2 regions of the Paenibacillus sp. FSL K6-4396 genome follow, and region 2 is predicted to be linked to the other one. Evidence: a T-box and tRNA genes for the amino acid it is inferred to sense, from the RefSeq annotation. Region 2 holds a T-box; the other holds one or more tRNA genes.

Region 1 (4,289 bases), 2.4 Mb from region 2:
AACAGCAGCCAACAATGCGATGACCGTTAGCCTGATGGATGGACAACCAAACGTGTACATTAACGGTTATTACCCTCAGGTGGAAGCAAAATTGATTCAGGGTCGATTATATATTCCATTCTCAGCAATGAGAGATTATCTGGGTGTACAGGGGAATTGGGATGGCAAAACCAAAACGTTGACACTCAGCAAGGTGAAACAAAATAACGTTAAAATTAAAGCGGCAACAGTTAATGTCACTGTAAAAAATGCTGAAGTCGATGTTCAATATCCGCAAGTGAGTGGACTTGCCAGCAAAGAAGCTGAAGCGGCAATCAACAAAGTGCTGAAAGACGAAGTGGATGCTTCTGTAGCTGACTTCAAGAAACAGACATCTGAATTCGGCGGTGCAACAGCCAACCGTCCATATGCATTTGAGAGCTCTTATGTAGTGACGTACAACGAAAAAGGCGTGCTGGGACTCATTACACAACGATACGAAGATTATGCTGGCGCTCATGGTATGACAACCCGTACGGGCCACACCTTTGCACTGGACACAGGCAAGGAGCTTACGTTAGATGATGTGCTGCAAAACAACAAAACCATGCGTGAGACGTTGGGTAAAAAAGTCGGCGAACAGCTGAAAGCTCGCGGTGGATACCTGGAAGGTTATAAAGGGTTGAATAAAGATCAGGATTTCTATGTGACACCAACGGGTGTGGTCGTGTTCTTCCAGTTGTATGAGTATACGGCGTACGCAGAGGGATTCCCTGAAATGCCATTCACGTATAAAGAACTTCTCCCTAAAGGAACTGAACCTTTCAGTAATGTATCTGGAACCAAATAAAGAAATCATTATTATGCACTCTTAAGTTATCTTTCTTATAAAATGAAAAAAATAAGCCCTCATCATGATTATGATGAGGGCTTATTCCCGTATAGACAACACAATGGGGTGTTGCTGACGTTAGGTGTTGATATGTTAACTCGTAGACCGGGGTCTACATAACACTTAAATGCCTTGGGAACCTACGTTTTCGATAACTTTATCAATGATACCGTAATCGGCGGCTTCAGCAGCACTCATGAAGTAGTCACGATCTGTATCTTTCTCAATCCGCTCCAGCGGTTGACCTGAACGCTCAGAGATGATGCGGTTCAAGGTATCACGCATTTTCAGGATGCGGCGAGCACGGATTTCGATGTCGGAAGCTTGACCTTGTGCACCACCAAGTGGTTGGTGAATCATAATTTCACTGTTTGGTAATGCAAAACGTTTACCTTTTGCACCGGCATTCAGCAAGAATGCACCCATGGAAGCCGCCATACCTACACAGATGGTAGATACATCCGGTTTGATGAACTGCATTGTATCGTAAATCGCCATACCGGCTGTAATCGATCCGCCTGGGCTGTTGATGTATAAGTGAATGTCTTTCTCCGGATCTTCCGCAGCCAGGAACAACATCTGTGCCATAATGGCATTAGCCACTACGTCATTAACATCGCTACCAAGGAAAATAATACGATCCTTCAGCAATCTGGAGTAGATGTCGTAGGCGCGCTCACCCCGGTTGCTCTGTTCAACGACCATTGGAATAAAACTCACGTGAAAAACCTCCTTGGAATGTAAATGTTATTGGTGTTTATACTTAAACTGTTACCGTATTACCCACATAATAAACAATTCCAAACAAAAAGTCAAAGAAAGTCAAACTAACTTGCAAAAAAAAGAAACCTTTCCGGTTTCATTGGTTAAATGGGTTATGAGCTGTTAAATAAAAATGGCGCGCCCGCCAAGAATCGAACTTGGATCTCAGGCTTCGGAGGCCTACGTCATATCCATTGGACCACGGGCGCACATTATGTGACAGCAATAATGATTATAGCTCATGAAATATTTAATTGCAAGCAGTTCGTTGTGGTATTGGTTTGGATTAACCTAAAAATGATCATGATGAAGAAGAGTGGATAAAGAGTACATTTAAGTAAATGCTATTAGAGGTTTTGGACATGCCGTATGAAATGTGATTCTGAGCGATATGTAGATTGAATTCATTCGTTTCTTCTATATATGGTATGCGTGAGATAGTCCTAGATCATGGAAGTCTAGGATTGTGAAAATAGGCGCGTACAAACGCTGAATGCGTGTCGAAATAACACGTTGAAACACTTGCATGTCACGTCAGTTTTAGGTAGAATAGACGTGGGACTTAAAAAGTTAACCCGGGACGTTTTAGGGCCACGAAAGAGAGCTTAGAACGAGAACTTGCGGGAGTGGAAAGCATGCGAACGATTTTAGAAGTACAAAAGCAGCTTCTGCCTGATCTCATGGATATCTTGAAAAAGAGGTATACGATTCTGCAACAGATCATGTTATCGGATGTGATCGGACGGAGAACGTTAGCTAATTCCATGCAGATGACCGAGCGGGTTCTGAGGGCTGAGACCGATCTGTTAAAGGCTCAGGGACTTATTGAAATTGACAGTGCAGGAATGAAGATCAGCGAGGCAGGGTATGATTTGCTGCAGCAGTTAGAGCCCGTAGCCAAAGAGTTGTTCGGATTATCCGAGCTGGAAGAGCGCATCAAGCAAGCCTACGGTCTGCAAAAGGTAGTTGTGGTTCCTGGTGATTCGGATATTTCTCCATTTGCCAAAAGGGAACTGGGCAGAGCCGGAGCGAAGGCTCTCGGCAATATCATGAGTGATAACGACGTTGTCGCCGTTACTGGCGGTTCAACAACGGCCGAAGTCGCAGAACAACTAAATCCGCCAACATCGCTCAAAGGTGTCTGGTTCGTACCGGCACGCGGTGGACTTGGAGAAAGCCTTGAAATTCAGGCAAATACGATTGCATCTACAATGGCAAAGCGGGTAGGGGCGCAATACAAACTCCTGCATGTGCCGGATTTGCTTAGTGATCATGCCTATGAATCATTAATCCAGGACCCCAGTGTTCAGGAGATTCTGCAGCTGATTCGGAAATCGCGGATTGTTATTCATGGAATTGGTGATGCCGTGGAGATGGCGACAAGACGTAAACTTGCGACGGAGATTATAGATGAACTTCAGGAGCAAGGTGCCGTATCTGAATCTTTCGGTTATTACTTTAACGATCAGGGTAAGGTGGTACATACCATGCTTACACTGGGTATGCGACTTCAGGATATTGAACGAACCGATGTTGTGATTGGAATCGCAGGTGGCAAAAGCAAAGCTGCTGCTATACATTCTGTGTTGCGATTTGGTCAGGAAGATATTCTGATTATTGATGAGGCTGCTGCCGAAGTCATCGTTGCTGAAATGGAATAAGGTTTTACTTTGAATCACAACTATTGTTGTCTTGACGGACTTCACCGTCTGTCTTGAATATATAAGTTTCATAAAAAATTAATCAAAACTTGGGAGGAACTTACTCATGATTAAAGTAGGTATTAACGGTTTTGGACGTATCGGACGCTTGGCATTCCGCCGTATTCAAAATGTAGCAGGCATCGAGGTAGTAGCAATCAACGACTTGACTGACGCTAAAATGCTCGCTCATTTGCTCAAATATGATACAACTCAAGGTCGTTTCGATGGCGATGTTGAAGTACACGATGGCTTCTTCAAAGTGAACGGCAAAGAAGTTAAAGTATTGGCTAACCGTAACCCGGAAGAACTTCCTTGGGGCGACCTGGGCGTAGATATCGTTCTGGAATGTACTGGTTTCTTCACAACGAAAGAAGCAGCTGAGAAACACTTGAAAGGTGGAGCTAAGAAAGTTGTTATCTCCGCACCAGCTACTGGCGACATGAAAACCATCGTTTACAACGTAAACCATGAAATCCTCGACGGTACTGAAACTGTAATCTCTGGCGCATCTTGCACAACAAACTGCCTGGCACCTATGGCAAAAACACTGCAAGACAAATTCGGAATCGTTCAAGGTTTGATGACTACAATTCACGCTTACACTGGCGACCAAAACACGTTGGATGCTCCACACCCTAAAGGTGACTTCCGTCGTGCTCGCGCAGCAGCTGAAAACATCATCCCTAACACAACTGGTGCTGCTAAAGCAATCGGCCTGGTAATCCCAGAACTGCAAGGCATCCTTGATGGTGCAGCTCAACGTGTACCAGTAGCTACTGGTTCCCTGACTGAGCTCGTAACTGTTCTGAACAAAAAAGTAACTGCTGAAGAAGTTAACGCAGCTATGCAAGAAGCTTCCGATCCAGAAACTTTCGGATACACAGAAGACGAAATCGTATCTTCCGATATCCAAGGAATCACTTTCGGTTCCCTGTTTGATGCAACTCAAACTA
Region 2 (4,289 bases):
CGGTGCGGCAAATCCAATGGAGATTCTGGATGCGGTAACGGAAACCTCGCTCTACATGCGACTGGAACTGAAAAGTCTCATTACCGTTGTGGATGCGGCACATCTATCTGGTTTGTATCAGGAGCAGAAGGGGCAGACCTTTAAACTGATGCAGGAGCAGATTCGCTGTGCGTCTGTGCTTCTCTTGAACAAAACGGATCGGGTGAGCGCACAGGAACTGAAGGATCTGGAACAGCTTTTGGCAAAATGGAATGGCTTCGCACCTGTAATCCCTACAGTCAAATGTGAGGTGGAGATGGATCTGTTGCTTCGCAGTGGGGCAGACGTGCATGTACGTGATTCAGCTTCTGAAGCAGGTAAGCCAGCTCACCAAGAGCATCATGTGCATACGGAAACCTGTGGTACACATGGCTGCAATCATGGACATGAACATACTGATCATACAGTCCAAGGCGATGATACGAATACTGACGCATCCCATAGCCCTGTCCATGCCCACAGTCACGAGCATTCCGCTCCTCATGCATCACACGAACATGTCATGGTATATACGCATTATTTCAGTCAACCGGTGAACAGCGAGGCGTTTGAACAATTTTTATCCGCATTGCCACGTGATGTGTATCGAGCAAAAGGCATTTTATCGTTTAGTGACACGGCGAGTCGCTTCTGGTTCCAGTATGCCTACCGTGAATCGGACTACATGAAGATCACACCTCAGGGAGATGTCCCTAATGTTGCTGTGTTTATAGGTGAACATTTTGACCAAACTGTCATTCGTGACCAATTACTGGAATTGGAAGCGATAAAGTAGGTTAGATGATTCAATATTCCTCCGAACTGGGTATTAAGATGCATAGCAAACTTTGCCTGGGAGGTAACTTTAAATGACACAACAACAATATCAACAATGTATCGATGCTTGCCTGGAGTGCATGAATGCATGCAACGTATGTTACATATCGAGTCTGAAAGAATATGATCTGGCAATGTTGCGTGATTGCATTCGTTTGAATCGGGAATGTGCGGAGATCTGCAGTTTTGCTGCACAAGCGATGACACGTGGAAGTGATTTCATTGCTGAAATATGCGAATTGTGTGTGAAAGCTTGTGAAGCTTGCGCCGCAGAGTGTGGCAAACACCACCATGATCACTGCCAAGCATGTGCAGAGGCTTGCCGCAGATGTGCAGAAGCTTGCCGATTGATGGCAGCAGTAGCGTAAATATTATTTCACTGGAATATATAATTAAAACAGATAATGACCGTTGTCCCCTAAGGGAAGGCAGTGAACACAAGCATCTGAGACGATGTGCCTATGTGTTGCCTTTCAGTAGGGGATTTTTAATGCAGGTTGCCAAGTCTGATCGTGGTATGTATAATGATGGCAATGAATTGAAATGAAGAATATCAATGATCGGGAGAGTAGCCAGATCCATACATGACAGCGAGCCGGGAGAGGTGGAAGCCGGTATGACATGACCTGAGTGAACCGCACCCGTGAGATGGTTATCCGAAAAGATGTACGTATCCCAATTGGGGATAGGCCAGATCTGTCTGAGGGTAACCCGGCTTGCGACCGTTATACGCATCGAGCGGAACAGGTTCTACGGGTATGCATGTTGATGCATATGAAGAGCAGCCTGTTCACCTAGAGTGGTACCGCGGGAACTGTTAAGTCAGCTCTCGTCTCTTATGTAGAGACGAGAGCTTTTTTGTGTTTATTTTTAGCCACTAATGAATGGATAAGGAGTGTTAGACATGTTGATGAAGCAGGCTGCGGCCGATATTGCCCCTTTAACGGGATTGAATGAACAAGAGGTTATGAGATTATTGGAAGTTCCACCACAAGCGGAGATGGGTGATGCAGCATTCCCTTGTTTTGCATTGGCGAAGTCATTAAAAAAAGCACCGGCAGTCATTGCCACTGAGCTCGCAACGGGATTACAGGCATCTGGAATTGAAGCGACTCCCGCCGGGCCGTATGTAAATATCCGTTTCAATCGGGAGAAGCTCGCGCCGAATCTGCTGAAAGAACTGGGGAATGCGGCATTTGGTAAGCTTCAGCTTGGTCAAGGTTCGCGTGTTGTGATTGATATGTCTTCCCCTAACATCGCAAAACCCTTCGGAATCGGACATTTGCGTTCTACTGTAATCGGTGCAGCACTGTATCGGTTGTATAACGAAGCAGGTTATACCTCCGTAAGTGTGAATCATCTGGGAGACTGGGGAACCCAGTTTGGCAAGCAGATCGCAGCATACAAACGGTGGGGCAATGATGAAGCGCTGCAGGCAGACCCGATCCGTACTTCTCTGGAGCTGTACGTGCGCTTCCACGATGAGGCGGAGAACGATCCTTCACTGGAGATTGAGGCACGCGAGTGGTTCCGCAAGCTGGAGCAAGGAGATGATGAGGCACAGCGGTTATGGGCATTCTTTGTGGAAGTGAGCATGAAGGAATTCAACCGGATGTATGAACGTCTGAATGTACAGTTCGACCATACGCTGGGAGAGAGCTTTTACAATGACAAGATGGGCGCAGTGGTTGAAGAACTCAAGACAAAAGGTTTACTTGAAGAGAGTGACGGAGCACTCGTGGTACGCTTAGAGGATGAGAACATGCCCCCGTGTCTGATTATCAAAAAAGATGGAACAACGATCTATCCTACACGGGATTTGGCTACGGCGGTTTATCGTCATGAGGTGATGAAGGCAGATCGGTTGTTATACGTGGTCGGAGGCGAGCAGAAGTTACATTTCCGTCAGGTATTTGCGGTCCTATCCCGGATGGGTCATGAATGGTCTGCGAAGTGTGAACATATCCCGTTTGGCCTAATGCGTTTTGAGGGACGGAAAATGTCTACCCGCCGCGGTAAAGTTGTCTTTTTGCAGGAAGTGTTGGATGAGGCAGTTGCTCGTGCTTTGCAGATTATTCAGGAGAAAAACCCGAATCTGGAGAACCCTCAGAAGGTGGCTGAGGCTGTTGGTGTAGGTGCCATTGTCTTCGGTGATCTGCGGAATAATCGGTTAAACGATGTGGACTTCTCCCTGGAAGATGCCGTGAGTTTTGAAGGGGAGACCGGACCTTATGTGCAATACACCCATGCTCGGATTCAAAGTGTGCTTGCCAAGGCAGAAGAGGCGATCCGTATGGGAAATGAAAACCCATTGACTAAACCCAACCTTGCGGAAGGTGAGAATAACACAGAAACCACTTCATCCCTTATCGGAGATACCTCATGGGCATTGCTGAAACTGCTTGGTGATTATCCCGAGTATCTGGAAAAAGCAATTCATCGGAATGAGCCTTCGGTCATTGCCAAATATACAATAGATGTCGCTCAAGCGTTCAACCGCTTCTATCACGCCGAACGGATTGCGGATGCGTCATCTGATGTAAGATCCTTCCGGGTGGCATTGGCCAAACGGACTGCCGAACGACTCGCGTACAGTTTACATTTGCTAGGTGTGCAGGCCCCGGAACGGATGTGATCCCAATGACATGGAGTACACGTGGTATTTTCAAGAAGTCGGATCAAGCTACACCAGACTCATCAGTCCGAGGTATATTGCTTCAACAAGTGAGCAAGCGATTAGGTCATGCTCAGGTACTGAATCAAATTAATCTGGAAGTGAAACAGGGTGAATGTGCTGTGCTTGTTGGCAGAAACGGCTCGGGAAAAAGCACGTTGCTACGTATGTTGGCAGGTATTTTGTTACCCGATACAGGATCGATCCAGCGCACAATGAAGGGTTCTGATGGGTATGCAGTAGATGGCCTGCCACGTTTACCCTTTACATCTAGGGAGTACTTGTGGGACATGGGACGGATTCGGGGCATTCGCCCCGAAGAACTACGTGGGCGGATAAGAGAACTTAGTGAACTTTTATATCTGGATACCGCGATCGATCAGAAGTTACCCCTATTATCCAAGGGCACATTGCAAAAAGTGAATTTGATTCAGGCCCTGTTACCTGGACCGGGTGGTCTCTTGCTGTTGGATGAACCGTTGTCTGGCTTGGATATTCCAGCTCAAGAGGGCATTGTATCCTTATTGGGGCAATGGAAGGATGAAGGGACATCCATCGTTACAGCTTGTCATGAACCGTTGCTTATTGAACGTTTGGCAGACCAGGTGATTGTGTTGAAGAAAGGCCGCGTGCTCCGCTACTGGAGTCGTGAAGATATACTACAAGCTGGCGAACCCGCTGTACGTATTCAAAGTCTGACGAAAGCTGGAGAAGATCTGGCTAACGATCTATCGATTGTACAACAACCGGGAATACTGTC

Evidence for each region. The T-box of region 2 lies ahead of argS (arginine--tRNA ligase). A T-box ahead of a tRNA ligase gene usually reads a tRNA of that ligase, here a tRNA-Arg.
Region 1: it has a tRNA-Arg gene. The T-box ahead of argS (arginine--tRNA ligase) is inferred to sense a tRNA for this amino acid. The anticodon was not compared.

What each region holds. Positions count from the first base shown of each region.
Region 1 is NZ_JBBOCR010000001.1:182,461-186,749, forward strand. It holds gene MHB85_RS00895 (stalk domain-containing protein) at 1-829, shown strand, start outside; gene clpP (ATP-dependent Clp endopeptidase proteolytic subunit ClpP) at 995-1,591, opposite strand; tRNA gene MHB85_RS00905 (tRNA-Arg) at 1,768-1,842, opposite strand; gene MHB85_RS00910 (sugar-binding transcriptional regulator) at 2,269-3,294, shown strand; gene gap (type I glyceraldehyde-3-phosphate dehydrogenase) at 3,401-4,289, shown strand, end outside.
Region 2 is NZ_JBBOCR010000001.1:2,555,677-2,559,965, forward strand. It holds gene MHB85_RS11620 (CobW family GTP-binding protein) at 1-814, shown strand, start outside; gene MHB85_RS11625 (four-helix bundle copper-binding protein) at 888-1,223, shown strand; T-box leader at 1,403-1,695, shown strand; gene argS (arginine--tRNA ligase) at 1,760-3,490, shown strand; gene MHB85_RS11635 (ATP-binding cassette domain-containing protein) at 3,496-4,289, shown strand, end outside.